3 regions of the Cellulosimicrobium sp. BMG9.23 genome follow, and region 1 is predicted to be linked to each of the others. Evidence: riboswitches for the same ligand, from Rfam matches in the RefSeq annotation. Region 1 holds a riboswitch; each other region holds the start of a gene.
The links. A riboswitch is a leader RNA that binds a small molecule or an ion and turns the genes downstream of it on or off. The one in region 1 is predicted to bind S-adenosylmethionine.

Region 1 (10,033 bases):
GTCCACAGCGCGCGGGCGCGGCGGATCTCCGGGGTCTGCGGGAAGGACCCGATGGTCGTCGTCGGCAGGGGCGGCAGGTCGAGGCGCTCCTGCTGCGCGGCCGCACGCTCCGCGTACGGGCCACGGGCGAAGTCCGCATCGGTCAGCGCGGCGGCGCGCTCGCGCACCGCGGGGACGACGACGCCGCTCGCCTCGGCCCGGGACGCGACGGCCGCGCTCGACGCGGCGAGGGCGTCGGCCACCGCCTCGCGGCCCTCGGTGAGGGCACGCGCGAGCGTCGCGACCTCGCCGACCTTCTGGTCCGCGAACGCGAGCCACTCGCGCAGGCGCGGGTCGAGCGTCGTGCCCGACGCCGCGCCCGGTGCCTCCTCCGCCGAGCGGAACACCTCGTCCTCGACGTCGTGCGGCACGTGGAGGAGCGACGTCGACGTCCCGACGGCGAGAGCGCCCGCGCCGAGGTGACCCGCGGCGTCGACCAGGTCCAGCTTCGCCGCGAGGTCTGCCCGCCACACGTTGTGCCCGTCGATCACGCCTGCGACGAGCGTCTTCGTCGAGAGCCCGGGAATCGTCCCGTCCGGTGCGGAGCCCACGGGGACCTCGCCCTTGACGAGATCGATCGCGATCGCGTCGACGTCCGTGCCCGCGAGGAGGGCGAGCCCGTCGCGCACTGCGCCGTGGGACCCCGCCGACGCGGCCTGCAGCCCGCCGAACGGTGCCGCGACGAGGATCGCGGGCCGCACGTCGTTCGCCGAACCCGGGGTTGTGGCGCCCTGAGCGGCCTGATCGCCGTGCAACCCGGGGTTCGGCACCGTGCCGGTCGACGTCACGACCAGCTCCGTCGCCAGCGTGCGGTACGCGGACTCGACGGCCGCGGCGAGCTCGGCGAACGGCACGTCGACGTTGTCCGTGACGAGGACCGGCTCGTCGAGCTGGACCCACGGCGCGCCCGCCGCGGCGAGCGCGCGCAGCAGGCCGGCGTAGGCGGCGACGACGTCGTCCAGGCGGTCGAGCGGCGAGTACCCGTGGGGGGCGTCGTCGGCCGCCTTGGACAGCGCGAGGAACGTGACCGGCCCGACGACGACCGGCCGGGTCACGACCCCGGCCTCCTTGGCCTCGACGAACTCGCGCACCAAGCGGTCGTCGACGAACCGGATCGGGGTGTCCGGGCCGATCTCGGGCACGAGGTAGTGGTAGTTCGTGTCGAACCACTTGGTCATCTCGAGCGGCGCGTCCTCGCCGGCGCCGCGGGCCACGGTGAAGTACCCCGGGAGGTCGAGCCGGCCGTCGGCGTCGGTGAGCCCGGCGAACCGGGACGGCACGGCACCGAGCGTCGCGACGACGTCGAGCACCTGGTCGTAGTAGGAGAACGAGCCGGGGACGGATGCGTCGTCGGCGCCGAGGCCGAGCTCGACGAGCCGGCGGACGGTGGCGAGGCGCAGCTCGCGGGCCGTGGCCTCGAGCTCGTCGGCGCTCGTGCGCCCGGCCCAGAACGCCTCGACGGCCTTCTTGAGCTCACGCCGACGCCCGATGCGGGGATAGCCGAGGACGGTGCCCGCGGGGAACGCGACCGGAAGGTGGGTAGGGGAGGGTACGGAAGTGGCCATGATCGAAACCTCTTGCTGGTCCTGAGGACCGGTCAGACGGGTCCGCCACGTGCGGCGACGCCCGTCGTGGGCAGGGAGGTGCCGGTGACCCACGGCCCGCTGGCCAGGTCCGGGACGTTCGGGTCGACGGCGCCGTTCGAGGTGCTGCCGTCGGTCCCGGACGTGCCGCCGCCGAGGTGAACACCCTCGAGCAGGTCAAGAGCGGCGCGGTACTTGTTGAACGTGTACACGTGCAGGCCCGGCGCACCGGCGTCGAGGACGCGCTGCGCGAGGTCGGACGAGTACGCGGTCCCGTAGGCGTGCTGCGCCTCGGGATCGGGCAGGGCGTCGAGCGCGTCCAGCAGGTGCTGGGGGGCGGGGACACCCGTGAGCTCCTCGACGCGACGGAGCCTGCGTGGCTCCGTCGTGGGCAGCAGCCCGGCGAGGATGGGGATCGTCACGCCGGCCGCGCGGGCCTCCGCGACGAAGTCGGTGTACGACGACGCGTCGTAGAACAGCTGCGTGATCGCGAAGCTCGCGCCTGCCTGCTGCTTCTGCAGGAGGCGCTGCACCTCCTGCGACCGCGTGGTGCCGGCGGCCCGGTTCCCGTCCACGAACGTCGCGACGGCGATCGTCAGCGGTCGGGCCGCGCTGCGGAGCGCGAGCGACGGGTTCGCCGCGCAGCGCGAGGCCTCGACCTCGCGCAGGAGCGCGACGAGCTCGATGCTCGACCCCACGCCGTCGGGCGCGGGACGCCAGTCCGGCTGGTCCGTGGGCGGGTCGCCGCGCAGCGCGAGGAAGCTGCGGACGCCCGCGTCGAGGAAGTCGGTGATGACGTCCTGCACGTGCTCGCGCGACGCACCCACGCACGTGAGGTGCGCGATCGCGTGCACGGGCGTGCCCTGCAGGAGCCGGCCGATGACGTCGAGCGAGGTCTGCCGGTCGTTGCCCGCCGCGCCGTACGTCACGGAGAGGAAGTCCGGCTGCGTCGCGACGAGCCGCCGCGCGGTCTCCCAGAACTTCGGCGCGGCGTCCGGGCGGCGAGGCGGCATGAGCTCGAACGAGACCGTGGGCCTCGCCGTCTCGGCGTGGGCGCGCCGGACGGCGTCCGCGACGCTCACGGCGCGACCTCGCCCGGGTGCTGCGCGCCCGGGTGTGTCGACGTGCGGACGGGAGCGCTCGCCGTCGGGCACGGGCTGCCCGGACGGTGCGCGAAAGATGCCTCGTTGACCATAGTCACTCCATCGACCCTGGCGTTAGCACCTTTGTCCTCGGGAGGCTTCCGTCGGCGGGTTGCTGCGGTGTCGTCGAGCCAGGACTCTCGACCGCTCTGGATGGTTCACCCGATCCTAAGCGGTATCCGCCATGCGGTCGAGTGCGCTCGTCTGATGAGATGCCTCGCGCACGGATGCGCGATGATGCCGCCGTGGACGACGACACCGCCGTGGACGACGACCGGACCCCGACCCTCGACGCGCCACCCGTCCGGCTCCGCGCCTGGCGCCCCGAGGACGCGCACGTCGTGGTCGAGGCGTCGCAGGACCCGCTGATCCCGCTCGTGACCACGGTCCCGCGCACGCCGGACGCCGCGGCCGTGGACGCGTACGTCGCGCGGCAGCGCCGGCGGCTGGCCGAGGGGGTCGGCTACTCGTTCGTCGTCGCGACGGCCGACGACGACCGCGCCGTCGGGCAGCTCTCCGTCCTCCTGCGCGACGCCGACCACGGACGCGTCAGCCTCGGGTACTGGGTGGCGGCGAGCCGTCGACGTCGCGGCTACGCGGGCGCGGCTCTGCGCGCTGCCGCGGACTGGGCGCTGGGACTGCCGGGCATCGAACGCGCGGACCTCTTCGTCGAGCCGTGGAACGAGGGCTCGTGGCGCGCCGCAGAGGGCGCCGGCTTCGTCCGGGAAGGGCTGCTGCGGGGGTGGCAGCGGGTCGGCGGGGAGCGTCGCGACATGTTCGTCTACGGGCGGTTGATCGACTGATCGCGTCTCGGCTCGTCGCCGGGCGGGCGCGCAGGGCGGGGGATAGGTTCGTGCCGTTCCCTGTGACGGAGGTCTCGACCCGTGCACCATCGCTCGTCCCCGGCGGTCCGCGCCGTCCACCCCCTCGCCACGGCCGGTGCCGCGCTCCTCGCGCTCGCCCTCGTCCTGGTGCTCGCGATCCCCGCGGCGCTCACGGCGGCGGCGCAGACCGGCACGGGTACCCTCTCCCTCTTCAAGCGCATCGAGAACCGCGACACGGGCTCGTCCGAAGGCCGGCGCGAGCTGTGGACGATGCACGCGCAGAACGTCGCCACGGGCGAGCTCATCGAGGGCGACGGGCTCAACGGCGTGCAGTCGCTCCAGGTGCCTGCCGGGACCTACCGGATCTGGGAGAGCGGCGGCGTCTCGGGATTCCGGTTCTTCAGCTGGAACTGCGGGGGTGACGACATCCTCGACCCGACCCCCGAGGTCGTCGTCCCCCCGGGTGGCACGCTCACGTGCACGGTCGACAACGAGGCCGTCTCTCCCACGCTGACGCTCGTCAAGGACGTCGTCGGCGGCACGGCCTCGCCCGAGGACTGGACCCTGCGCGCGCAGGGTCCGTCGTCGATCGGCGGGCCGTCCGGCTCCGACGAGGTGACGAACCAGGAGGTCCGGATCGGGCAGTACACGCTGTCCGAGGAGGGCGGACCGGACGGCTACCGCAACGACGGGTGGGCGTGCGAGGGCGCGGAGGTCGACGGGTCGACCGTGACGATCGACCTCGCCGACTCGGTGACGTGCACCGTGACGAACGTCGGTCCGGTGACCCCCACGGTCCCGACGCTGACCCTCGTCAAGGAGGTCGTCGGCGGGCCGGCGACGGCCGCGGACTGGGACCTCACGGCGACGGGTCCGTCGACGCTCACGGGCGCGACGGGCGAGCCGACGGTCACGGCGGTCGAGGTGGAGCCGGGGTCGTACACGCTCACCGAGGACGGGCCCGCAGGGTACGACGGCGCGTGGTCCTGCACCGGCGCGGCGTCGGGTGACGGGTCCGGCGGCGCCGTGACGGTCCAGGACGGCGAGGACGTGGTGTGCACGGCCACGAACACGTGGGTCGGCGCGACGCTCACGCTCACCAAGCTCCTCGAGGGCGAGCTCTTCGCCCAGCCCGAGCACTGGACGCTCACCGCGACCGGGGGTCCCGACCCCGACGATTCGGTGACGGTGAGCGGCCCGTCCGGGTCCGACGCCGTGACGGACGTCTTCGTCCCCGCCGGCGCCTACACCCTGAGCGAGGACGGGTGGAGCGGCTTCGAGGCCGGACCGTGGGTGTGCACGGGCGCCCCGGTGGCCGGCGACGTCGTGACGATCGGCGCGGGCGCCGACGTCGAGTGCACGATCACGAACACCCCGCTGCCGTCGCTCCTCACGCTCGTCAAGGTGGTCGACGGCGGCCCGGCGGCCCCCGGGGACTGGACCCTCTCCGCGACGGGTCCCCAGGCCGACGGCGAGCCCGGGACGATCTCGGGACCGTCGGGCAGCGTCGCGGTGACGCAGGTGGACGTGGGCGAGGGCGTGCACCAGCTCGCCGAGACGGGCGGACCGCCGGGGTACGAGTCCGAGGGCTGGGTGTGCGAGGGCGGTCTGTTGCAGGAGGGTTCGAGCGTCGTGATCGGCGCGGACGAGGACGTCGTGTGCACGGTGACGAACACCTACGTCGAGTCGACGCTCACGCTCGTCAAGGTCGTCGCCGGCGGGTCGGCGGACCCGGCGGCGTGGACGCTCAGCGCCGCCGATGCGGCCGGAGAGACGGTGGCGCAGGGTGCCGCGGGCAGCGCGGAGGTCACGAGCGTCCCGCTGCCGCCGGGGACGTACACGCTCGCGGAGTCGGGCGGGTACGGCGGCTACGTGTCGGAGGGGTGGACCTGCGGGCCGACGCCCGTCGAGGGGTCCACCGTGACGCTCGGCCCCGGCGACGACGTCACGTGCGTGGCCACGAACCGCGCCGAGCTGCCGCACCTCACGCTCGTCAAGGAGCTCGACGACCGCGGGTACACGGGCGACGCCGTCGCGACGGACTGGACCCTGACGGCCGTCGGCGCGGACTCGACGCTCTCGGGCGCGACCGGCTCGCCCGACGTCTCGCACGTCGCCGTCCCGGCCGGGCGCTACCTGCTCACCGAGTCCGGCGGCCCGGACGGGTGGACGGCGCTGCGCTGGGTCTGCGACGACGCGCGCGTGGTGCAGACGCCCCAGAGCGGCGGCTCGCTCGTGTCGACGGTCGTCGTCGAGCCGGGCGACGACGTGACCTGCACGGTGACGAACCACTGGCTCGCGGGCACGCTGACGCTGCACAAGCAGGTCGTCGACGACGTCGTGCCCGTCGACGACTGGGAGCTCACCGCGGCGGGCCCGACGGCGATCTCCGGGTTCGACGGCAACGAGGACGTCACCGCCGTGCCCGTCGCGCAGGGCACGTACGACCTCTCGGAGTCCGGCAGCGACTGGGACTACACCCAGGAGGAATGGGTCTGCGACGGCGGCGAGCTGGTCGACGCCGACACCGTTCAGGTCGACGACGGCGCGGACGTCGAGTGCACCGCCGTGAACACGGTCGAGGTCCCTCCGACGCCCACCCCCACACCGACGCCCACCCCCACCCCGACCCCCACGCCGACGCCGACCGTCCCGCCCACGGACGACCCCACGGGCGGCACCGACGACACACCGAGCGCCGACGCGGACGGCGGCGGCGAGATGGCGGCGACGGGCTCCGACGTGGGCGCCCTGCTCGCGGTGGCGCTCGCGGCGCTGCTCGTCGGCGGCGTCCTGCTCGGGCTGCGACGCCGCGTCGGCTGATCCCTGCGCGCCAGCTCGCGCGTCGTCGTGCTGCTGAGCCGTCCGCCGCGCGCGGCCCGGCGGCCCGGGCTACTGTCCTGCCGTGGTCGACGACGAGGTGGGCAAGAGCGGGAGGTCTCTCCGGGAGACCGTGACGGTGATCCTTCTCTCCGTCACGGCCGTCCTCACGGCCTGGAGCGGCTTCGAGGCGAGCAAGTGGGGCGGCGAGATGTCGATCGCCTTCTCGCGCGCGTCCTCCCAGCGCATCGAGGCGTCGACCGAGGCGACGAAGGCGGAGGCCGCGCGCGCGGTCGACCTCCAGGTCTTCAGCCTGTGGCTCGAGGCGTACGCGACCGAGGACACCGAGCTCGAGGACTTCGCGCGAGAGCGCTTCACGCCGCACTTCGAGCCGGCCTTCGAGGAGTGGCTGGCGTCGCGCCCGTTGCAGAACCCCGAGGCCGCCCCGAGCCCGTTCGCGCTCGAGACCTACGTGCCGCCCGGCGAGGTCGAGGCCGCGGAGGCGGACGCCCGCGCCGACGAGTTCTTCGACCAGGCGCTCCGGAACAACCAGCGCGGCGACGACTACACGCTCGTGACCGTCCTCTTCGCCCTCGTCCTCTTCTTCGGCGCGTTCGCCGGGCGGTTCCGCTCGGAGCGCGCGTCGTGGGGCATGGTCGGCGCGGGCGGCGTCCTCTTCCTCGTCGGCATCGGTCTGCTGATCTCGTTCCCCAAGATCATCTGACGGCGCAGGGCCTCGCCGGGCGGGCCGCCGGACGGTCAGCGCACCGTAAGGCGCCTGCACCCGCTCGCTGGGTCGTGCGGAGACGGCGTGCGGGTAGCGTCGGGAGCACCCGTCCGCAGGAGGTCCCGTGCCGCGACCGACGCGCGCCCGCCCCTGGCAGCAGTGGGCCGTTCCCGTCGCCGCGGTCGTGCTCGTCGGCCTCGGCGTCCTCCTGCTCGTGCACGGGGCGACCGTCCTGCGCGGGCAGGAGGGCGTCGTGCTGCTCACCGGCGCCGAGCCGTTCGTCGGGCACTGGGACGCGCGGGTCGGCGTCGGCACGGTCGTTGCGGCGGGGGTCGTCGCGGTCGCCGTCGCGCTCGGGCCCCGGCTCGCGACGACCCTGCGCTGGCCGGCTCTGCTCGCCGTCTCCGGCGTCACGGCGCTCGCGTTCACCGTCGCCGTCGGCGCGCTGATCTCGTGGGACCACCTCACGGAGCCGATGCGCAGCCGGCACGACTACCTGCCCGTCGTGCCCGACGCCGCGGCCGACCCGGCGGGGTTCGTCGCGGGGTTCACGGAGACCATCGGCGACTACCCGATCCACGTCCGGGGCCACCCGCCGGGATTCGTGCTGGTCCTCGCCGGGCTCGACCGGCTCGGGCTCGACGGTGCGGGGTGGGCGAGCGCGCTCGTGATCGTCGCGGGGGCGAGCGCCGTCGTCGCGGTCGCGATCACCCTGCGCCGGCTCGGCGGAGAGGCGGGGGAGCGCACGGCCCGGCATGCCCTTCCCGCCGTCGTCCTGGCGCCCGCCGCCCTGTGGGTCGCGACGAGCGCCGACGCCTTCTTCGCCGCGGTGCTCGCGTGGGGGGTCGCGGCGCTCGCGGTGGCGTCCACGACGCCGCGTGCCGGGGTGCGCTGGACCGCGGCGGTCGGAGCGGGCGTCCTGCTCGGCGCGTGCCCGTTCCTGTCCTACGGCCTCCTGCACATGGGCGTCGTCGCGCTCGTCGTCCCGTGGGCGACACGACGGTGGGCGCCGACGGCGGTCGCGGGCGCGGTCGTGGTCGCGGCGGTGCTCGCGTGGGGCGCCGCGGGGTTCTGGCTGTGGGACGGCATCGAGGCGACGCGCGGCGAGTGGGCCGCGGGGTCGGGTACCGGTCGCCCGTACCTGTACTTCCTCGCGCTCGACGTCGTCCTGCTGGGCGTGCTCGTGGGCCCGGCCGGGGTCGGCGGGCTCACGCGCGTCGGGCGCCTCGACCGCGCGACGCGCGCGCTCGTGCTCGTCGCCGTCGGGTCCGCGCTGCTGGGCGCGGTCACGGGGTTCGAGCGCGGCGAGGTCGAGCGGATCTGGCTGCCCCTCGCGTGCTGGGTCGCGCCCGCCGCCGCGGCGCTCGTCGACCCGGGGCGCGTCGTGGCGTGGCGGTGGTGGCTGGCCGCCCAGGGCGCCGCGACGCTCGTCCTGGCGACGGTGCTGCGCTCGCCATGGTGACCGACCTGGCCGCCGGACCGAGCGTCCTCATGCCTGGGCGAGCTGGATCCGGTTGCCGGACCGGTCGTCGATCACCGAGCTCCGGGGCTTCCACGCATAGTCCTCAGGACCGCGGATCTCGACGGCGCCGAGCTCGAGAGCACGTGCGTGGCACGCGTCGACGTCCTCCACGAGCACACCGAAGGACGAGGGCACCAGCCCGTCGTGCCAGTTCTCGATCGTGACCAGGAAGAACGACCCGGTGTCGACGGTCCCGATCTGGAACGACGAGATGTCGGCAAGGAACTCCCAGCCGAACAGCGCGGAGTAGAAATCGACGGACTCCTCCAGGTGCCGCGTGGCCAGGACCACCTGGACGACCGGAGATCCGTCTCCGCTCCTCTTCATCAGCGTCCTCCCGGGGTCGGCCTCTCCATGGTGCACCCCCGACGGACGTTCGGCTCACCGTTCGTCGCTCGCCCGCCGATCCGACGCTCGCCTCCGTCAGCCGACCGTCAGGTCCGGGCCGTGGGCGCGCGGCCTAGGGTCGAGAGATGAGGCCGACGGTTCCGCGGACCGCGGACTTCCGCTCGTCCGTGCACGACGCGCGCGTCGTCGCGCGCGTCGGGGCGCTGCTGGGGTCGGCGGTCGTCGTCCTCTTCGTCACCGGGCTGCTGTCCCACCTGCACCAGCACCCGGTGCCGTGGCTGCCGTTCGGGCCGTCGCCGTCGTGGGGCTACCGGCTCACGCAGGGCGTGCACGTCGCCGTCGGGATCGCGTGCGTGCCGCTCCTGCTCGCGAAGCTCTACGCCGCCTACCCGCGCCTCTTCGAGCGCCCGGCGCTGCGCGGCGCGCTCCACGCGCTCGAGCGCGGGTCCGTCGCGGTCCTGGTCGCGGCCACCACGTTCCAGGTCGTCACCGGCGTCCTCAACGTGTTCCAGGTGTACCCGTGGCGGTTCAGCTTCGTCGCGGTGCACTACGCGACGGCGTGGGTCGTGCTCGGATCGGTCCTCGTGCACGTCGGCGTGAAGCTGCCCACGATCGTCACCGCGCTGCGGGCGTCGGTGGACGACCTGCGCACCGGGACCGGCGTCGAGCGGACGGGTCTCGCCCCGGGCACGCCCGCGCGCGGGGCCGCCCCCGAGGCGCCCGCGGACCCCGGTGACGCCGTCGGGGCCGGCGCGACGCGTCGCGGCTTCCTCGCCGCCGTCGCGGCGGCGACGCTCGGGGTCGTGGCGCTCACGGTCGGCCAGACCGTCCGGCCGCTCGCGCCGATCGCGGTGCTCGCCCCGCGCGACCCGCGCGTCGGTCCGCAAGGGCTGCCCGTCAACAAGACCGCACGGTCCGCGGGGGTCGAGGAGAGCGCGACGGACCCGGCCTGGCGCCTCGTGCTCACGGGCCCGGACGGCGAGCGGTCGCTGTCCCGCGACGGGCTGCTGGCGCTGGGCCTCGTCACC
Region 2 (10,033 bases), on a different contig from region 1:
GCGAGGTCGGCCCACGGATCGAAACGATCGAGAGCAGCCTCGATGGCCGGCCATGCCAGATGATTCGCGTTCGGCCGGTACGCCGTCGTGCCACCGATCCGTTCGGCCAGCAGCACGCCTTGTGAGACGAGGCGGTCGAGGGCGTAACGAACGCCCGAGTACGACGCATGGCGAGCGGCTCGATGGACATCGCCGCTCGTCAATGGGCGCCCTGCGGACCAGAGCACGCGGAGGGCCACCCCCTCGAGACCAGGGATGACAGCAGAGGTCGTGTGCCTCCAGTCCATGAGCGATCAACCTCCTCGTCGTGCCAACATCTTGGCAGTAGTGCCGAAATGTTGGCAAGCGCGAGGAGAAGGTTCACAACTGGATCGCTTCGACCGTCGCGCGCACTGCCGGTCGCAGGGACCGTTCCGGCACCACGTCGACCGGGCGACCGAGGATCTCTTCGAGCTCGACCTGGAGGGCGCCGAGTGCCAGCAGTCCGACGCCGTCGTCCAGGTCCACGAGCAGGTCGACGTCCGACCCGGCGCCGTTCGTCCCGGACGCCACGGACCCGAACACCCGCACGTTCCGCGCGCCGTGGCGTGCCGCGGCGTCGACCAGGGCGTCTCGCCTGCGTCGCAGGACGTCGTCGAGGGCCGAGGGACGCTCGTCGCGCACGACGGCGCCAGCTCCGGTTGCTCCGATCCCGGTGCCGGTGCCGGTGCCGGTGCCGGTGCCGGTGCCGGTGGAACGGTCGAGGAGCCGCTTGACCTCCGGTTGGCTCCGGCCGAGCGCACCGGCGATCCGTCGCTGGCTCCACCCCAGCGCCGCCGCCTGGCGCGCGCCGCGCTTCAGGGTCTCGCGAGCCTCGGCACGCAGAGCGTCCGCCCTGCCGGACAAGGCGCCGAGGTACTCCTCGAACGCTCTCTCGACCGCAGACCGCTCGCCCATGCGCCCACCTCCGATAGGAGATGCTATCGCGACGGTCGGCGCGCCGCGAGCGCCTCCCGCAGCAGCCGCACGGCCTTGGGCCCGACCCCGTGCAGGGCGAGCAGCTCAGGGTCGCTCAGTCGCGCGACGTCGGACAGCGACGTGAGACCCGCGCCCGCGAGCGCACGCGTGGCCGGCCCGCCGATGCTGGCAGGCAAGTCGCCGACCTGTCCGGGTTCGACGGCGTCCCCCGCCGTGACCGACGCCGCGAGGCGCTTCGGCGCCCGGTGGAGCCATGCCCGGCGCACCCAGTGGTTGAGCTGCTGCCCGTTCACATCGGCGAGCGGAACGCAGGCCCCGAGCAGGGAGTCGCCTCGCGTCAGCCGCGTCGCACCGGGGTGCTCGGAGAGCAGCCGCTCGACGTCGTCGGCGGGGAGGTGGAGCTGGACGACGTCGTCCTTCGTCACCGACGCGAAACTCATGTCGCGCACCCTGAACGCGACCATCCCGAAGTGCGGCTTCTCGACGGTCTCGGGCAGTGCGAGCGCAGCCTTGCGGAGCTGGGCGACTGTCGTCATGAGATCAGAGTTCCACCGCCATCGGATTCCCGGAACCCGGTGTCGGGCACCCCTCGCGAGCTGTGGAGCCGGGTCGCTGCGCAACGGTGCAGGAGAAGTACCCGTGCGAGCCACGACCTGTGCTGGGACCCTCGACAGATGGCAGCACCTTCGCTCCGGTTCTTGGTTCCAGCGGCGAACGAGAACCGCTGGTCCGACCTTCTCGCGACGCTCATCGAGACGGATCCCGCCCCGCTGCTCGCGCTCCTCGCTACGGACGGAGAGATCGGGGTTCGACGGGAGGTCAGCGTCGCCGGAGAGGATCGGCGGTCCGATCGACTCGATCTCCTCGTCGCTCGCCCTGAAACGGGAAGTCCCGTCGCCGTCATCGAGGCGAAGGTGCTGTCCGGTCTCGGCAAGGAACAGCTGGAGCGCTATGAGGCCGCGTTCCCCGGAGCCGACCGGTACTGGCTCCTTCACCTGGAGGGATTTCCTTTGTCGCTGCCGCGCGGGTCGCGATGGGAGTCACGCACGTGGGAGGGCCTGCTACGTGCGTACGGCGAGAGCTCGGATCCGTGGGTGAGCACGACGGCGCGCGCGTGGGCCGATCAGATCGCCGCCCTCGTGCCGTCCGTCGGCCCGGACACCGTGTGGAACGACGTCCGGGACGACCCGCCAGGCTTCGAGCTGGACCTGCGCGCTCGCGCGGTCTGGCTGGAGGGGCGGATCGGGCGCTGGTCCGAGCTCGAGCACGACCTCGTGCCATCGACGGCCGGAGGTTCCTGGGTGGCTCGCGTGCGGACACGATCGGCGGTGCCGGGTTACGTCGTCGGCTTCGAAGTCGAGGAGTCCCTGACCGCCCAGGGCTGGCGTCCAGACCCGGCACGGCCGTATCGGGATCGGCTCGAGGGTCCGACCGTGTGGTTGGGACTGTGGCAGGAGGACGTCCGGACGTCGGAGCGTTTCGACTGGTCCCTCCTCGTACGGCTGTTCCGCGCCACCGTCCTCGACGAGCTGGGGCGGCCTGCCGACGGGCGGCCGTGGCGCACGACAGCTCCGGGCCTACCCGATCCGGGCGACAAGGCACGCTGGAAGGCCGAGGTCGTGGAACGAGGCGCGCCGCGGTGGCTCGGGAAAGGGTTCGGCATGCGTCAGGCGGTCAAGCACGGCGAGTGCATGTTCGGCGCCCGGTACCGGCTCCCGCCGACGTCCACGCTGGCAGAGATCGACTCGGACCTGCGCGGGCTCCAGTCGGTCGTGCAGCGGATGTCCACCGTCAGCTGAGTCGCGTCAACCGGGTCAGCCGAGGGCCCACTCGTCCGCCCGCTCGAGCCGCCGACGTACCGCCTCGCCGCCGACGCGCTCGATCCAGGACCGGTCGCCTACGACGACGAGCAACGATCGCGCGCGCGAGAGCCCGGTGTAGAGCATCTCGCGCGCCCTCGACTCGTCCCGCACGCCGTTCACCGCGAGCACGACGACGGGCCGCTCGAGGCCCTTGAACCCAAGGACGTGCCCGTAGAACACCTCGTCCTCGGCGAAGAACGCGTCCCAGTACGCCGCGTGCCCGCCGGCCTGGACCTCGTTCACCTGCTGCGGGTGCCGACGCCCCGTCGCGAGCAGCGCGAGCTGTCCGATTCCCCAGCCCTCGTCGAGCAGGGCCTCCACGGCATCGTCGGCGGCGCCGATCGCGTCGGTCGCGGGCACGTCGACGACCCGGACGGGCGGCCCCTCCATCCCGCGCGGCGTGATGCGTTCGGGAGAGAGCGCGCCGAACACCTGGGCGATCTGCTTCGTCGAGCGCAGGTTCTCGTGCAGCGTCACGGGCACGAGCTCGAGCGGCACGCGACCCTCGCGGGGGAAGACGCGCTGCGCATCGTCCATGAAGACGTGCAACCCGCCGGCGTCCTGGTCGCGCAGGCAGCGCAGCAGCGACGGCCACCACAGGTCGCCGAAGTCCTGCGCCTCGTCGACCACGACCGCGTCGAACAGCTCGCCCGGGCCACGCCCGTCCGCGAGCTCGCCGAGCGCCAGCGGCAGCCGCCGCTCCCAGTAGTCCGGGTCGTCGTCGGCTCCGGGCTCCGCGCCCCACTCGAGCGGCAGGTCGTGGAACAGGCCGACGTAGGCGGGCCGGTCCCGCGCCGGCCACTGCTCCACGATGCGCTCGAAGTACCGCCCGAGCCCGCGCGAGTAGCACAGGAGCGCGACGCGCTCCCCGGCTCGCGCCCGACGCCGCGCCTGCTCGAGGGCGAGCCACGTCTTCCCCGACCCGGCACCGCCCACGACGCGCATGCGCCGCACGCCGGAGAGCGCGTCCAGTGTGCGCGACTGGTCGCGCGTCATCTGCTCGAGCCGCGTCTCGTGCTGCGCCGCGAGCGTGAGGTGCTCCGCCTGGCTGGGGAAGCCCCCGACGAGCGACTCGACGAGGTCCGGGACGTCGTCGGCCGCGAGCGGCGCGTGGCCCAGGCCGTGGCGCTCGATCGCGTGCTTGACGCGCTCCGCCACGCCGTAAGGCCGCTCGAGGTCGCCCCGGTCGACGAGCATGTCGCGTGGCAGGTCGAGCGCGGCCCAGTCGGCCGGCACGTACCGGTGCGGCAGTGCCACGAGGTGCGCCGTGCGCGCCTCCCCCGCCCAGAGACCCCGGCGACGCAGGAGTGCCTGCAGCGCGTGCCGCGCGCCCTGCACCTGCCGCAGTGGCTCGATGCGATGCCGCCGCTCGCCGCTGCCCTGGTACCAGGCGCCGTCGACCCGGTCGACGTACCCGCCCTTCACCTCGATCGCCGCGATCCCGACTCCGGGCCAGACGACGAGCACGTCGATCTCGTACTCGTGCTCGTCCTCCTGGAGGTGCAGCCCGTGGACGACGACCACGTCGTCGGGCAGCTGGTCGACGAGCGCCTCCCACACGGCACGCTCGGCCCCGCCGTCGTCGGGGAACGTCGGGTCGGACGGGTACGCGCGCGGCATGACCCGTTCGTACCGCACGTGGCTGTCGACGTCACGCGCGCCGGGCACGATCGTCGCCGCGGTCATCGGATTTCACCCGCGACCGCCGTCGCGACGGCGCTCGCCGGGTGGACCGCGCGGGCCCACGCGAGGTAGGCCTCGCGGCGGGCGGCGTCGTCGAAGGTGCCGTGCGCGACCCAGTCGTCGTGCCAGGTGAAGACGCGCTCGGGGCGCGAGAACATCGCGTCCTCGATGACGCCGTCCTGCACGGTCCGCTGCCCCCAGTAGGGCGCGTTCGGGTCGAGCCGCAGGACGGGAAGCCCCGAGGCACGGGCAAGGCGCCAACGCTCGGGGAAGACGAGCGTGACGTAGGCGCCCATGCGGGTGTTCCCGGGGTCGTCCTGGTGGCGCGGAGCGAGGGACGGCACCCCCAGCGCCGAGGTGATGCTGCCGTCGACGGCGAGGCACTCGTCGCACACCGAGCGCTGCACCCGGAACGTGCCGCGGAAGTACGAGCGCCCCCGCAGGCAGACGCGGCACAGGGTCAGCCCGCCACGCACGCCGCACTCGCGGGACGGCGTCGGGCGGGGGACGCCGGTGTGGACGGGGCACAGGAGCCGCGCGTCGGCGCTGAGGAGGACGCGGCACGCGTCGTCGGTGCGGACCCAGTGGGTGGTGGTGACGGACATCGGTGAGGCCCTTCGTCCAGGGCCGTCGTCGGGTCGGACGCACGGCGGTGCGACCGAGAGGGACGACGACCTCGCTCTTCCCGCGGCCGGTCGGCCAGGGCCGGTCTTCCTCCTGGGGCACCGTGCGCGAGGGGCGCGGTTGCCGGACCGGCACGCGGAGGGCGTATCGCCGGTCGCTCTGGACCTGGGGAGATGTCTACCGGACGCCACCGACACGCCGCAACTCGGTGCCACCTCTTCCGCCGAGCACGCGATCAGTCACCGCCGATCACGGGGCTACCCACCGAATGTGCCGCAGAACGGTGGCCAAGCCCGTGCTCGGCGGACGGCCCCCGGCCTGGGCGCTGCGGCAGGCACAGCAGCGGGCCGCGCCCCCGAGGGAGCGCGGCCCGCTGTTCCGTGCTGTGTCGCGTCAGCGCCTCAGCGACCGATGTTCGACAGCTCTGCCGCAGCGATGATCAACTGCCGCTCGGCGCCGATGAGCACTCCGGCGTCCACGAGCTCGGCCGTCACCTCGCGCACGTGGCGGACGAACTCGCGGTGCGTCGGGTACTCGCCGTCCTCGGCGATGTGGTCGTTGACGGTGCAGCCCTCGCCGTCGTCGAAGTTGCCGACCGTGCTGTCGTTGCCGTCGATGATGACGGTCGGCCGCACGTCCGAGCCCTGGCAGCGGTCGCGCAGCAGCTGGACGACGGTGAACGTCACCTCGCCCGTCTGCGACGTCTCGCCGGCGCCGTTGACCGCCCGGTAGCGCACGACGTGCTCGCCGTCCGCCGCGACGACGAACGGTGCGGCGTAGCGCTGCCACGTGCCGCCGTCGACCTGGAACTCGGTGCGGTCGACGCCCGACTCCTCGTCGACGGCCGTGAGCGTCACGGTCGCGCGACCGACGAACGCGCCGTCGCGGTTGCGGCTGCCGCCGATGCCCGCGGTGACCTCCGGACCGCCGGGGTCCGGGTCCTCGCCCTCGACGTCGACGACGACGCTCTGCGGTGCCGACACGTTGCCGGCGACGTCCGTCGCGCGGTACGTGATCGTGTGCTCACCCGGGGTGCGCAGCGAGATCTGCTTCGAGTACGGCATCCACTCGCCGCCGTCGACCTGGTACTCGATCGACGCGACGCCGGAGCCGGCGTCGGTCCCGCGCAGTCGGACGAACGCGGGACCGACGTACTCGCCGGCATCGTTCTGCTGGCCGTAGACGCGGTGGTCGACCTCGGGCGCCACCGTGTCGCTCCCGTCGCCCGCCACGACCGCGAAGGTCACGGTGCCGGCCTCGGAGACGTTGCCCGCCTCGTCGGTCGCGCGGTAGGCGAGCGTGTGCTGACCGGGCTCGTCGACGACGACGGCCTCGGTATACGGGGTCCAGCCCGCGCCGTCGAGGTCGTACTCGACGGACGCGACGCCGGAGCCGTCGTCGGTCGCGGTGACCATGACGGATGCGGAGCCCACGTAGGCGCCGTCCTCGTCCTGCGTGCCGCTGAGCTCGGTCGCCACCGTGGGAGCGGTGGTGTCCTCGCCGCCGTCGGCGACGACGGTGAACTCGGTGACCGTCTCCTCGGAGACGTTGCCCGCGACGTCGGTCGCCCGGTAGACGAGCGTGTGCTCGCCGGGCTCGTCGACGACGACCGGCTCGGTGTACTCGACCCAGCCCGCGCCGTCGAGGTCGTACTCGACGGTCTCGACGCCGGACGCGTCGTCGGTCGCGGTGAGCGTCGCGGTCGCCGACCCGACGAACGCGCCGTTGTCGTCGAGCTCGCCCGTGACCTCGGCAGCCACGGTCGGGGCCGTCGTGTCGTCACCGCCGCCGTCCGCGACGACGGTGAACGTCGACGTGCCGACCTCCGAGACGTTGCCCGCCTCGTCCGTCGCGCGGTACTGCACCGCGTAGTCACCGGGCTCGGTGAACTGGACGGTCGTCGTGTACGGCAGCCACGTGCCGTCGACCGCGTACTCGATCGACGCGACGCCGGAGCCGCCGGTCTCGTCGGTCGCGTGGAGCATGTAGCCGGCCGAGCCGACGTACGCGCCGTTCTCGTCCTGCTCGCCCATGACCATCGGCTCGACGACCGGGGCCGTCGTGTCCTCCTGGACGTCGCCCTCGACGACGGTGAACTCCGCCGTCTGGGGCTCGGACGTGTTGCCCGCCGTGTCCGTCGCGCGGAACTGGAGCGTGTGCGCCCCGACCGCGTCGACGACGAACGGCTCGTCGTACGCCTGCCAGCCCGCGCCGTCGAGGTCGTACTCGACGCCCGCGACGCCGGAACCGTCGTCGGTCGCGGCGAGCGTGACCGTGGCGCCGCCGACGTACGCGCCGTCGCCGTCCTGCTCACCCGTCACCGTGGCGGTGACCGACGGCGCGGTGGTGTCGTCGCCGCCCCCGTCACCGGTGACGACGAGCTCGCCCCACATCTGGCCGTGGCCCGGGATCGCGCAGAAGTAGCGGTACGTGCCCTCCGTGAACACGACCTCGGCCTCGTGCAGACCGCCCTTCGCGTCGAACGGGCTCGCGAGGATGTCGAGCGTCACGTCGTGGTTGTAGCCGGGGGTCGACGTGTCGAACGTGAGCGTGTGGCTCATGCCGAACGTGTTCCCGGTCGCGATCGAGTTCTCGAACACGATCGTCGCCGGGCCGGCCGTCGCCGTGGCGGGGAAGGTCAGGTAGTCGTCGACGCTGTTGCCGGCCGTCCAGGTGAGCACCTGCTCGGCCGCGACCTGGGCGTCGGGCGCCGCGGGCGTGGCCGCGGGTGCCACGGCCGACGGCGCGGTCGTCGTGGGTAGGGGGCTTGCCGTCGCGGGGGCGACGGAGATGACCGTCGCCGCCGTGAGGCCGGCGACCACGGCGGCTACCAGCCGCTGTCCGCCGCGCGCTCTCGCGCTGTGTCGTTCCATGGGGGTGCACTCCTCGTCGATGTGCAGATCGTTCAGGTCGGTCGTACGGAAGAACCCCGGGGCGGCACCCCGGGAAAGCCCTTGCGCCGCGCGGGCGGCGCGGTGCCGGGCCGGCGGGGGTCGCCCCGCCGGCCCGGCCGGGTGCTACAGGTCGGCCACCCGGATGTCACGGAACTCGATGAGGTCCGCGTTCCCGTGGTTCTGGAGCCCGATGAACCCGCGCTCGAACTGGCGCAGGTCCGTCGGCGGGTCGCCCGCGCGCGACGACTCCTGGCCCGGCGAGTTCTCGAACTCGTTGATGACCTCGCCGTTGCGGATGATCGTGTACTGCTGGCCGACCACCCGGATCTCGTACTCGTTCCACTCGCCCTTCGGCTTCAGCCCCGGGGTGTCGAGGCCGAGCGGGTCGAAGTTGTAGACCGAGCCCGTCTTCTGCGGCTCGCCCGTCGGACCGTCGTAGATCTGGATCTCGTGACCGCACGAGATCGCGACCCACGCCGGGGACTGGCCCTCGGCGCACTCGGCGTCGCCGGGTGCGTCGGGGTTCGGGAACCGGGTGAAGACGCCGCTGTTCGCGAAGGTGCTGCCCTGCGAGATGTCGCGGTACAGGAGCTTCACGGAGAAGTCCCCGAGCTCCTCGCCCGCGTACCAGAGCATGCCGAGCCCGCCCTGCGAGCGGAGCGACCCGTCGGGCTGCAGCACGAACCTGCCGCCGGGCGCCTGCTTCCAGTCGAACAGCGAGTCCTGGGTGCCGTCGAAGATCGTCCGGTACCCGCCCGGCTCGACGCCGATCTGCGACCGTGCGGCCGCGTTCACCAGCGCGTTGCGCTCCGAGCCCGTGATGCGGCTGTCGTCGAAGAGGCTCTTCGCGACGGCCCGCACGTGGCGCAGGAACTTCTGGTGGGTGTCCCACTCCTTCTCGTCCTGGAACAGGTCGTTCATCGTGCAGCCGCCGAGGTCGAGGTTCTCGACTCCCGAGTCGACCTCGCCGAAGAAGACCGTCGCGCGGTCGTCCGGCAGGGTGCACGTGGTGCTGGCGTCGGCCGTGACCGTCTCCGTGCTCCCGTCGGCGTAGGTGACCGTCAGCGTCGCCTCGTACTCGCCCACCCGGGGGTAGGTGTGCGTCGGGTTCGCCTTGGTCGACGTCGCGCCGTCGCCGAAGTCCCACTGGTAGGACACGCCGCCGGAGCGGGCGCCGGTGAAGGAGACCGTGAGCGGGTCGCCCTGGATGCTCGCCGCGGACGCGGCCGGAGCCGGGGTCGGAGCCCCGCCCTGGTACGTGATCCGCATGAGCTTCTGGTTCGGGTCGAGGCTGAAGAAGCCGCCCGCGTAGTCGACCATGTACAGCGCGCCGTCCGGACCGAACTTCGCGTCCATCCAGCTCTGCAGCAGCCCGTCACCGCGACCGCCCGGGATGATCTGGCGCAGGTCCTCCATGAAGACAGGAGCACCGGCCTCGTCCACGGTCTCCGGGTCGACCGTCACCGCGACGCGGTTGTTCGAGTTCGACTGGTCGCCGATGAACCACTTGCCCTCCCAGTACGACGGCCACGCGACGTCGGACTCCGGGTCGACCTGCGACTGCCGGAAGGTGGGACCGGACATGACGGCCTGGCCGCCACCCCGCAGCCACGGGATGGTGTAGGTCGCGTCCTCGTCCTCGTACGTCGGGATGCCGTTGCCGCGGTCCGGGAAGACCGGCCCGCCGCCCGAGGGCGAGTACCAGATCATGTTGTTCCGCACGGGCGGGAGGTCCACGAGGCCGGTGTTGCGCGGCGACGTGTTCTTCGGGTTGTCGCAGTCGTACCAGCCGGTGAGGACGCTCGCGTCCTCGTTGCTCCGGTCACGGTACGGCTGCTTGTTGCCCATGCAGTACGGCCAGCCCTGGTTGCCCGCGGACGTGATGATCGTCGCGGTCTCGTACTTGGCCGGGCCGAGCTCTGGGTTCGGGCTGCCGGCGTCCGGCCCGACCCAGGCGGCGGTCAGCCAGTCGGTGTCGGGGTCGATCTGCAGGCGCGAGATGTTGCGCACGCC
Region 3 (10,033 bases), on a different contig from region 1:
CCGTAGCGACGTCGCACCACGTGGCGACGGTTGTCCACAAGGTTCTGTCGACAGGGGCAGACTGCGCCGGAGGCGGTGAGCCGGCTGTCAGGCCCGGTGCAGCCGCGCGAGCAGACCGTCCCGCACCGCCGGCCACTCGGCGACGAGGATCGAGAAGTACGCGGTGTCCTGGCGCGAGCCGTCCGGTGCGACGCGGTGGCTGCGGAGCACGCCCTCCGGCTGCGCCCCGAGCCGGGTGATCGCCCCGATCGACCGCGAGTTCCGCGCGTCGGCGCGGAGCGCGACGCGCGACACCCCGAGCTCGTCGAACGCGTGCCGCAGCAGCAGGTACTTGCACGCCGGATTGGTCACGCCGCCCCACCACTGCCGGGCGTAGAACGTCGAGCCGAGCTCGACCCGGCCCTGCGCCGGGACCCACTCGTAGAGCGAGGTGCTCCCCCGGACCGTCCACGCGTCGTCGGGCAGGCCGCCCCCGTGCGGCTCGGTGGCACGGTCCGGCCCGAGGACGGCGAACGCGAGCCGGCCGGGCGCGGCGACGGCGTCGCGTACGTACGCGGTCATGGCCTCGTCGCCCCGCGGCGTCGGGCTCGACATGCCCGCCCAGATGCCGTCGTCGACCAGCGCGCCGAGGGCGGGAGCGTGGTGCTCGGCCAGCGGGACGAGGCGGAGGCCGAAGCCGTCGAGCCGGGTGTCGTGCTGCACGGGGACATCCCACCACGGACGCCGCCGTCCGGCACCGAGCTCTCCAGCGCGTGCGAGCGCGCAGGGCCGTGCCTACGGTCGGAAGGACCGACGAGAGGAGACCCCCATGGGACTCGGTGACAAGATCGAGCACGCCGGCGAAGAGGCCAAGGGCAAGATCAAGGAGGCCACCGGCAAGGCGAAGGACGACGAGCGCCTCGAGGCGGAGGGCAAGGGCGAGCAGTCCAAGGCCAACGTCAAGCAGGCGGGCGACGACGTCCGCGACGCGTTCAAGTAGCCGTCACCGTGGTCGTCGCGACCACGGCCGTACATCACGAGGGCTCCGCCGTGCGGCGGGGCCCTCGTCGCGCCCTCAACTGGGGATCGCTCTCTCGGCCGGGGGTCGCTCTCTCGGGTCAGTCGGCCGGGCCGCACCCTGCGGCGTCGGCGAGGAGGCCCGCCGCGGCGGTCGCGAACAGCCCGTCCAGACCGGACCCGGACGGCACCGGGCGTGGGTCGTCGACGACGGTCCAGCACCCGTCGACCACGGCGTACCCGACCTGCGGCCCCTCCTCGACGTACGCGCGCACCGCGTCGACGAGACGCACCACCTCCGCGCCCGACGTCCCCACGCCGACCGACGCGCGGACGGCCCCGGCGTCGTACCCGAGGCGCGCGAGCAGCGGGTGCGCGCAGAACCGGCCGTCGCGGACGCCGATGCCGTGCTCCGCCGACAGGTACGCCGCGACGAGGCCCGGGTCGTGGCCCGTCACGGAGAACGTCACGACGCCCACCGGGTCGACGGCGTCCGGCCACACGCTCACGACCCGCACGCCGTCGATCGCGGACAGCCCGTCGACGAGCGCCGCGCGCAGCGCCGCCTCGTGCTCGTGCAGGGCTGCGGCGTCCAGACCGCCGAGGGCGTCGCACGCGGCGGCGAGCGCGACGGCGCCCACGACGTTGGGCGACCCGGCCTCGTGACGCGCCGGCGCCGGCTGCCAGTCGGTGGCGTCGACACGCACCTGACGCACCGCGCCGCCGCCCGCGAGGTACGGCGTGCCCGCGTCGAGCCAGTCGCGGCGCCCGACGAGCGCGCCCGCGCCGAACGGCGCGTACGCCTTGTGACCCGAGAAGGCGACGTAGTCGACGCCGGTCGCGGCCAGCGAGAACCCGCGGTGCGGGACGAGCTGCGCGCCGTCGAGCACGACCCGCGCCCCGGCGTCGTGCGCGATCCGCACGACGTCCGCGACGGGCAGCGACTCGCCCGTGACGTTCGACGCGCCCGTCACCGCGAGGAGCGCGTAGTCGAACCGCGCGAGCTCGGCGCGCAGGCCCGACAGCGTCTCCGCGACGCTCACGCCGCCGGCAAGGACCGTCGCACCACCCGCCCGCTGCCAGGGCAGGAGGTTCGCGTGGTGCTCGACGTCGAGGACGAGCACCCGGCCGGGCGACCCGTCGGGGTTCGCCTGGACGCAGCCCGCGAGGAGGTTGAGCGAGTCGGTCGTGTTGCGCGTGACGACGGTGACGTCCTCCTCGCGCGCGCCGACGAACGACCCGATCGTGCGACGCGCGGCCTCGTAGAGCGCCGTCGACACCTGGGAGAGGTAGCCCGCCCCGCGGTGCACGCTCGCGTACAGCGGCAGGACCTCGGTGACCCGGTCGGCCACGGAGCGCAGCGCCGGCGCCGACGCCGCCACGTCGAGGTTCGCGTACGGGACGCTGCGGCCGTCGACGAGCGGGACGAGCGTGTCGCTGCCCACGACGGGGAGCAGGGCGGGCAGCGCGGCGACGTCACCGAGCGAGAGGGCAGCGTCCGCCGTCGGACAGGAGCGTTCGGCGAGAGCAGTCATGGCACGGTCCTCCGAGGTCGTGTCGGGGAGGTGCTCCCCGCGCTTGCCGCGCGCCGGTCGGCGTGCGGCCCGGTCGTCACCCGGGGCACCCCGCCGCGAGAGGAGGGTTGCCGGCCAGCAAACCGGGGTTTCACGCTGGCACTCATGACCTGTCATCCAGGATGTGGGAGGGCCCGCGATCGTGTCAACCGGTGGGCAGGGGGTCTCGCATCGCGGGACAGCGGCCTGGCCGTCGGACCTTCCCACGACGCGAGACGCACGTTCCGGCGACCGGGCACCGTGACGTACGATCCGAGCAACCATCCGGAGCGGCCGAGTGACGTGGCACGTCGACGCCGCAGCAACCCCCCGGTCGCGCCAGCCATCACACGGCGCACCGGGCGAGGGTGCTACTGCCACGATCGATGGAGGAGAACCATGAGCGACCTGACCCCCCGACCCGCCGTCGGCTACGCCGGCGACATCACGCCGCAGGAGGCCTGGGACCTGCTCGCCGCCGACGAGCGTGCCGTCCTCGTGGACGTCCGCACCGAGGGTGAGTGGCGCACCGTCGGCGTGCCCGACGTCGCGGACCTCGGCCGCGAGGTCGTCTTCGACGAGTGGGTGACGCCGTTCGGGCCCAACCCCGCGTTCGTGGACCGGCTCACCCAGGCCGGCCTCACCCCGGGCGACGAGCGCGCCGTCGTGTTCCTGTGCCGCTCCGGCCAGCGCTCGATCGGCGCGGCGCGGGCGGCGACCGCGGCCGGCCTCGGTCCGTCGTACAACATCCTCGAAGGCTTCGAGGGCGCGCCCGGCTTCTCCGGCGTGCGCGACGCCGAGGGCTGGAAGGTCCGCGGTCTGCCCACCACCACCTACGCCGAGGGCGAGGCCGGTCGGTGAGCGGGGGAGACGGCGTCGGGCAGGTCCCGGGCGGCTCCGGCCGCAAGCCGCTGCCCGCGAGCGCCCGCCCCGCGACGCTCGCCGTGCGCGGCGGCAACGCGCGCACGGAGTTCCAGGAGACGTCCGAGGCGCTGTTCCTCACGCAGGGCTACACGTACGACCGCGCGTCCGACGCCGAGGCCGCCTTCAAGGGCGAGCTCGACCGGTTCGTGTACTCCCGGTACGGCAACCCGACCGTGCACACGTTCGAGGAGCGGCTGCGACTGATCGAGGGCGCGGAGGCGTGCTACGCGACGGCGTCCGGCATGTCGGCCGTCTTCACGTCGCTCGCGGCGCTCGTGCAGTCGGGGTCGCGGATCGTGGCGGCCCGCGCGCTGTTCGGGTCGAGCGTCGTGATCTTCGACGAGATCTTCGCCAAGTGGGGCGTGCGGACCGACTACGTCGACGGCCACGTGCTGTCGCAGTGGGAGGAGGCGCTCTCGACGCCCGCGGACGTCGTGTTCTTCGAGACGCCGTCGAACCCCATGCAGGACATCGTCGACGCGCGGCGCGTGAGCGAGCTCGCGCACGCCGCGGGCGCGGTCGTCGTGCTCGACAACGTGTTCGCCACGCCGCTCATGCAGAAGCCGCTCAAGCTCGGCGCGGACGTCGTCGTGTACTCCGCGACGAAGCACATCGACGGACAGGGCCGCGTGCTCGGCGGCGCGATCCTCGGCACCGAGGAGTACATCGGCGGGCCGGTGCAGACGTTCATCCGCAACACGGGCCCGACGCTCTCGGCGTTCAACGCGTGGGTGCTGCTCAAGGGTCTGGAGACGATGCCGGTGCGCGTCGCGGCGCAGAACGCCGGGGCCGAGCGGATCGCGCGCGTGCTCGAGGAGCTGCCGGGGATCGCACGCGTGCGCTACCCGTTCCTCGAGTCCCACCCGCAGGTCGAGCTCGCGCGCTCGCAGCAGACCGGTGGCGGGACGGTCGTGACGTTCGACCTCGACGTGGCGGGTGCCGACGACCCGAAGACTGACCCCGACCTCCTGAAGAAGCGCGCGTTCACGTTCCTCGACGCGCTGCAGGTCGTGGACATCTCCAACAACCTGGGCGACGCGAAGTCCATGGTCACGCACCCGGCCACGACGACGCACCGCAAGCTCGGGCCCGAGGGCCGCGCCGTCGTCGGGATCGCCGAGACGACGGTCCGGCTGTCCGTGGGCCTCGAGGACCCGCTCGACGTGATCGAGGACGTCGAGCAGGCGCTGCACGCCTGACCTCCCCACCCGAGCGCGTGGCCGGCGCGAAGAATGCCGTGGACGACGGAGGGCCGCACGCCTAGCGTCGCGGGCGTGCCCGACGCGATCTTCGACGACCCGACCCTCGCTGCGCTGTACGACCCGCTCGACCCTGACCGCTCCGACCTCGACGCGTACGTGGCGATCGTCGACGAGCTCGGCGCGAGGTCCGTGCTGGACGTGGGGTGCGGGACCGGCACGTTCGCGTGCCGGCTCGCGCTGCGCGGGGTCGACGTGGTTGGCGTGGACCCTGCCGGTGCGTCGCTCGAGGTCGCGCGGACGAAGCCCGGGGCCGCGGGTGTGCGCTGGCTCCACGGCGACGCGACCGCGCTCCCTCCCGTGCAGGTCGGCCTCGCCACGATGACCGCGAACGTCGCGCAGGTGTTCCTGACCGACGACGCGTGGACGGCGACGCTGCGTGGCGTGCGCGCGGCCCTCGCCCCGGGCGGACACGTGGTCCTCGAGACCCGCGTGCCCGCGCGTCGGGCCTGGGAGGGCTGGGTGCGCGACGAGACGTTCGTCCGGGTCGACGTCCCGGGCATCGGGATCGTCGAGAGCTGGACCGCGCTGACGGACGTCGCGCTCCCGCTCGTGTCGTTCCACGACACCACCGTCCTGCCCGACGGGCGCGTGCTCCACTCCGACTCGACGCTGCGGTTCCGCTCGGGCGAGGAGGTCGAGGCGTCGCTCGCCGCGTGCGGGTTCGTCGTCGAGGACGTGCGCGACGCGCCGGACCGGCCGGGCCGGGAGTGGGTCTTCGTCGCGCGCCGACCCGACGACCGCCCAGGACGTCACGCCTCGTCGGTCACCGAGACCAGACCGACCCGGTAGGCGAGCACGACCGCCTGCACCCTGTCGCGCAAGCCGAGCTTGGCCAGGATCCGGGACACGTACGTCTTGACCGTCTCGGGCGTGATGACGAGCTCTCTCGCGATCTCCGCGTTGGACAGCCCGGCGGCGAGCTGCTCGAGCACCTCCAGCTCGCGCGGGGTCAGGCTGCGCACGACCTCGTCCCTCGCGCGACGGGACGTGTCGGTCGGCCGCACCCGCTCGGCGTAGCGGCCGATGAGGGTGCGGGTGACGGACGGCGCCAGCAGGGACTCGCCCCGGGCGATCGTCCGGATGCCGTCGACCAGCTCGGAGGGCGGAGCGTCCTTGAGCAGGAACCCGCTCGCCCCCGCGCGCAGCGCCTCGTAGACGTACTCGTCGACGTTGAAGGTGGTGACCATCAGCACCTTGGCCGGCGTCTCGGCGTCCGGGCCCGCGATCTGCCGCGTCGCCTCGATGCCGTCCAGCACGGGCATCCGGATGTCCATGACCACGACGTCGGGGTGCAGCCGCCGCGCGGCGTCGACGGCCGCGCGCCCGTCCTCCGCCTCGCCGACGACCTCCATGTCGGGCTGCGCCGAGAAGATGGTGACGTAACCGACGCGCACCAGCTCCTGGTCCTCGCACACCAGGACGCGGATCGGGGGTCGTGAAGCGGTCGGCGGGACGGTCATGGGCTGCTCCTGGTCGGGGCGGTGGGGATCAGGGCCCGCACGCGGAACCCGCCGTCGGGCGTCGGGCCGGCTTCCAGCTCGCCGTCGAGGACGCGGACACGTTCACGCAGACCGGCGAGGCCGCGGCCGGCGGGCGGTCCCACCGCCATCCGAGAGCCAGCCGTGGCGGCCGTGACGGCCGACGAGGCGGGGCCGCCGGTGGTCACCTCGGTCTCGAGGTGCTCGGGGCCGTGGCAAAGGCTGACGGTGGTCGGCCGACCGGGGGCGTGCTTGAGCGCGTTGGTGAGCCCCTCCTGCACCACCCGGTAGGCGGCGAGCTCGACGGCGTCGGGCAGGGCGCGCGGTCCGCCCTCCTCGCTCCACTCCACCGGCTGGCCCGACCGGCGGGCCTGCTCGACGAGGTCGCCCACCCGGCCGAAGACGGGCACCCGCCCTGCGGGCGTCGACTCGCCCGTCGCCTCGAGCACACCCAGCAGGTACCGGAGCTCCGTCAGGGCGCGTCGTCCGGTGTCGCTGATCGCGACGAGTCCCTCGGTCGCGCGGTCCGGCGTCGCGGGCAGGAGGTACTGCGCGGCGTCGGCCTGCACGACCATCGCCGTCACGTGGTGCGTCACGACGTCGTGCAGCTCCCTCGCGATCCGCGCGCGCTCTTCCGACGTCGCGACGGCGGCGGCAAGACGCCGACGTTCGACCTCCTCGGCCCGCCAGCGGCGCACCCCCGTGCCTGCCATCCAGATCACCACCAGGACGAGGTAGAACGCCAGGAACGCCGGGAGCCGGTTGGGCGAACCGAGGCCGGACAGTGTGGCCGCGAAGACGACGTAGCCCACGGTCGTCAGGCCGGCGATGCTCCGACGGAACCGCGCCAGGTGGGCCCCGGCGCTGTACAGCGCGACGTAGAGGCCGACGCTCGCGAACGTCGGTGGGTACGACAGGACCTGGCCCACGGCGAACGCGGCGCCGACGACGGCGAGGCAGGTCCCGGGGCTGCGGCGGCGGAGCGCGAGCGGCAGGCACTGCGCGAGGACCAGCGTCACGGCCAGTGCGTCCGTCGGCCGCTCGGGCAGGTCCCCGAGCTCGACGCCGATCGCCGACAGCGTCGGGACGAACCCGAGCCCCGCGAGGGCCACCGCCAGCAGGGCGTCGCGGGCGTCCTGCCGGTTCGCGACCCACCGGCCGGACGACGGACCCGGGCGCGAGGGCCGGCCGGTGGCGGAGGTGACGGGCACCGCCCGAGCCTACGGGCGACGGCTGCGCACGGGGACGAGCGTCCCACGGCGCCGTGCGAGCACGAGCATCGGGACGGCGAGCAGCACGCCGACCGTCACGGTGACCAGCGATCCCTCGATGCCGAACGCGCCGCCCGTGAGCAGGGCAGGGCCGGAGACGTCCGTGACCAGCACTCCTGGTGCAGCGTGGCCCGAGACGGGGATGCCGAGCAGCGCGACGGTGGTGTTCCAGGCGAAGTGCAGCCCGATGACGAACCACAGGTTGCGGCGCCAGAGGAACGCGGCGCCGAGCAGGCCGCCGGCCTCGATCGCGATCGCCAGCGCGCTCCACGGGGTCGCGCCCGGGTTGAACAGATGCGTCAGGCCGAAGAACAGGGCCGTGATCGCCAGCGCGACCCAGCTGCCGAGCAGCTTCTCGAGGGCCTGCAGCCCGAGACCGCGGAACATGAGCTCCTCCGTGACCGCGACGCCGAGCATGACGGTGAGCACCGGAACCACCACCGCGAGGAGGTCGACGTCGGCGACACGGAACGTGTAGCCGCCCAGAGCCGCGACGACGGCCGCGGACACCGCCACGAAGCCCAGCCCGATCGCGGCGCCCAGCAGCGCCTCGGGCACGGCGCGGCGGGCGGAGATCTCGGGCGTCCGGCGGCCGGCGACGAACCGCATGACCACCCGGTAGACGACGACCGCGAGCACCGCGCCCAGCACGGGGACGACGGCGAGCGGTTCGCGCTGCGCGGTCAGGCCCGCGACGATCCCGACACCGACCACGCCGATCAGCATCCACGTCAGCGGGTACCGGAAGAAGCGGGCCACCGGGCCGCCGCCGTGGGCGGTCAGGGCCTCGGTGGCGTCCTGTCGGGGTGGCGTTGTCGTCGTGCTCATGAGGGCCTCCGTCGCTGTGTGGCCGCCCGGATCGGCGACCAGCAGCAACGCTAGGAGGGCACGGGCGCGAGCGAATCACCCGCAGGCGAGCAGCCCGGGTAGCTCTCACGGGGGACAGGACCGTGTCTGCGGCGGCCTGGAGCCACGACTCGCACCTCGGCGGCAGCACGTGCCGAGCCACCCGCTGTGGACGGCGGTTCGACGGTGTCGGACGCACCTCGTAGCCTCCTCGTAGCGCCCGGCAGTCCGGCCGGCGCGACGGCCCACCGTGGCCGGTCGTGGACAGAGTCGATGGGGGCACCTTCGTGCTGCACGTGCACCGCTCCGAGCGTGCCGACGCGCTCGTCGAGCCGCTCGCGCGCCTCCTCGCCGACCCGTTGGACGACCCGTTCGCGACCGACGTCGTCGCCGTCCCGACGCGCGGCGTGGAGCGGTGGCTCGCGCAGCGGCTGTCCCACCACCTGGGAGTGTCGTCGGGCGTGCCGGCCGGTGGGCCTGCCGGTGCTCCCGACGGCGGCTCGGGCGTGTGCGCGAACGTCGACTTCCGCGGTCCGCGGCGGCTCGTCGAGCAGGTCGTCGCGGACCTCACCGGCGTGGAGCCCGACGACGACCCGTGGCGGCCCGAGCGCCTCGCCTGGTCCGTGCTCGAGGTGCTCGACGCGCATCTCGGCGAGCCGTGGGCCGCGCCCCTCGCGCGCTACGTGGGCGAGCCGGGCGACGAGGTCCGCAGGGGCCGTCGTCTCACGCTCGCCCGTCGCGTGGCCGACCTCCTCGTCGACTACGCGCGGCAGCGACCCGACGTCGTGCTCGCGTGGTCGGCGCCGGACGGCTCGTCGGTACCCCGGATGCGGACGTGGCAGACCGCGGACGTACCTGACGACCTCGCGTGGCAGCCCGAGCTGTGGCGGCGCCTGCTCGCCCGCGTGCCCGGGTCCGACCCGGCGCGTCGGGTCGAGGACGCGGTCGCCGCACTCCGCGCCGACCCGGCTGCGGTCGACCTGCCGCCGCGGCTGTCCGTGTTCGGCCCCACGCGGCTGCCGGAGGACGAGCTGCGCGTGCTGCGCGCCCTCGCCACCCACCGCGAGGTCCACCTCTGGCTCGTCCATCCCTCCCCCGCGCTGTGGGAGAAGGTCGCTGGCCACGACGACGGCGGGACCCTGCGCGCCGAGGTGCCGACGTTCGCCCGGCACCCCCTGCTCGCGTCCACCGCGCGCGATGCCGTCGAGCTGCAGCTCCGGCTGACCGGTGCCGAGGCGACCCACCACGCGACCCCCGGTCCCCCGCCGACCCTGCTCGGCGCCCTGCAGACGGCTCTCCGCGCGGACGCGCCCGACGGCGCCCACGTCCTCGACCCCGCCGACCGCTCGGTCCAGGTGCTGTCGTGCCACGGCCGGGCGCGGCAGGTCGAGGTCCTGCGGGAGACGCTCGTCGGGCTCTTCGCCGCCGACCCCACGCTGCAGGCGCGCGACGTCATCGTGCTGTGCCCGGACGTGGAGACGTTCGCCCCGCTGGTCACCGCGACGTTCGGCGCGGTGCCGGAGCTCGGCGACGACGCGCACCCGGGCCAGCGCCTGCGCGTCAGCCTGGCCGACCGGGGGGCGGGCACGACGAACCCTGCCCTCGCGCTGCTCGAGACGCTGCTGCGCCTCGCGGACGGGCGGGTCACGGCGTCGGAGGTGCTCGACCTCGCGGCGAGCGTCCCGGTGCGGCGCCGGTTCCGC

Region 2: linked by a shared signal. The riboswitch ahead of AC4H2G_RS10640 (hypothetical protein) and the one ahead of AC4H2G_RS05665 (methylenetetrahydrofolate reductase) in region 1 are both predicted to bind S-adenosylmethionine.
Region 3: linked by a shared signal. The riboswitch ahead of AC4H2G_RS02935 (rhodanese-like domain-containing protein) and the one ahead of AC4H2G_RS05665 (methylenetetrahydrofolate reductase) in region 1 are both predicted to bind S-adenosylmethionine.

Annotation. Positions count from the first base shown of each region.
Region 1 covers NZ_JBZGBZ010000003.1:277,278-287,310, forward strand. Annotated here, with positions in the region: gene metE (5-methyltetrahydropteroyltriglutamate--homocysteine S-methyltransferase) at 1-1,604, opposite strand, end outside; gene AC4H2G_RS05665 (methylenetetrahydrofolate reductase) at 1,637-2,704, opposite strand; SAM riboswitch class I at 2,822-2,924, opposite strand; gene AC4H2G_RS05670 (GNAT family N-acetyltransferase) at 3,010-3,567, shown strand; gene AC4H2G_RS05675 (prealbumin-like fold domain-containing protein) at 3,649-6,411, shown strand; gene AC4H2G_RS05680 (hypothetical protein) at 6,494-7,132, shown strand; gene AC4H2G_RS05685 (hypothetical protein) at 7,260-8,597, shown strand; gene AC4H2G_RS05690 (VOC family protein) at 8,625-8,984, opposite strand; gene AC4H2G_RS05695 (molybdopterin-dependent oxidoreductase) at 9,131-10,033, shown strand, end outside.
Region 2 covers NZ_JBZGBZ010000005.1:412,810-422,842, forward strand. Annotated here, with positions in the region: gene AC4H2G_RS10615 (nucleotidyltransferase domain-containing protein) at 1-287, opposite strand, end outside; gene AC4H2G_RS10620 (nucleotidyltransferase family protein) at 361-936, opposite strand; gene AC4H2G_RS10625 (MmcQ/YjbR family DNA-binding protein) at 960-1,493, opposite strand; gene AC4H2G_RS10630 (PDDEXK-like family protein) at 1,632-2,756, shown strand; gene AC4H2G_RS10635 (nuclease-related domain-containing DEAD/DEAH box helicase) at 2,772-4,505, opposite strand; gene AC4H2G_RS10640 (hypothetical protein) at 4,502-5,107, opposite strand; SAM riboswitch class IV at 5,176-5,292, opposite strand; gene AC4H2G_RS10645 (OmpL47-type beta-barrel domain-containing protein) at 5,528-7,999, opposite strand; gene AC4H2G_RS10650 (ThuA domain-containing protein) at 8,144-10,033, opposite strand, start outside.
Region 3 covers NZ_JBZGBZ010000002.1:185,440-195,472, forward strand. Annotated here, with positions in the region: gene AC4H2G_RS02920 (GNAT family N-acetyltransferase) at 88-702, opposite strand; gene AC4H2G_RS02925 (CsbD family protein) at 809-979, shown strand; gene AC4H2G_RS02930 (aminotransferase class V-fold PLP-dependent enzyme) at 1,098-2,531, opposite strand; SAM riboswitch class IV at 2,566-2,681, opposite strand; SAM riboswitch class I at 2,828-2,942, shown strand; gene AC4H2G_RS02935 (rhodanese-like domain-containing protein) at 2,949-3,410, shown strand; gene AC4H2G_RS02940 (O-succinylhomoserine sulfhydrylase) at 3,407-4,672, shown strand; gene AC4H2G_RS02945 (class I SAM-dependent methyltransferase) at 4,748-5,524, shown strand; gene AC4H2G_RS02950 (response regulator) at 5,485-6,195, opposite strand; gene AC4H2G_RS02955 (sensor histidine kinase) at 6,192-7,424, opposite strand; gene AC4H2G_RS02960 (CPBP family intramembrane glutamic endopeptidase) at 7,434-8,312, opposite strand; gene recC (exodeoxyribonuclease V subunit gamma) at 8,591-10,033, shown strand, end outside.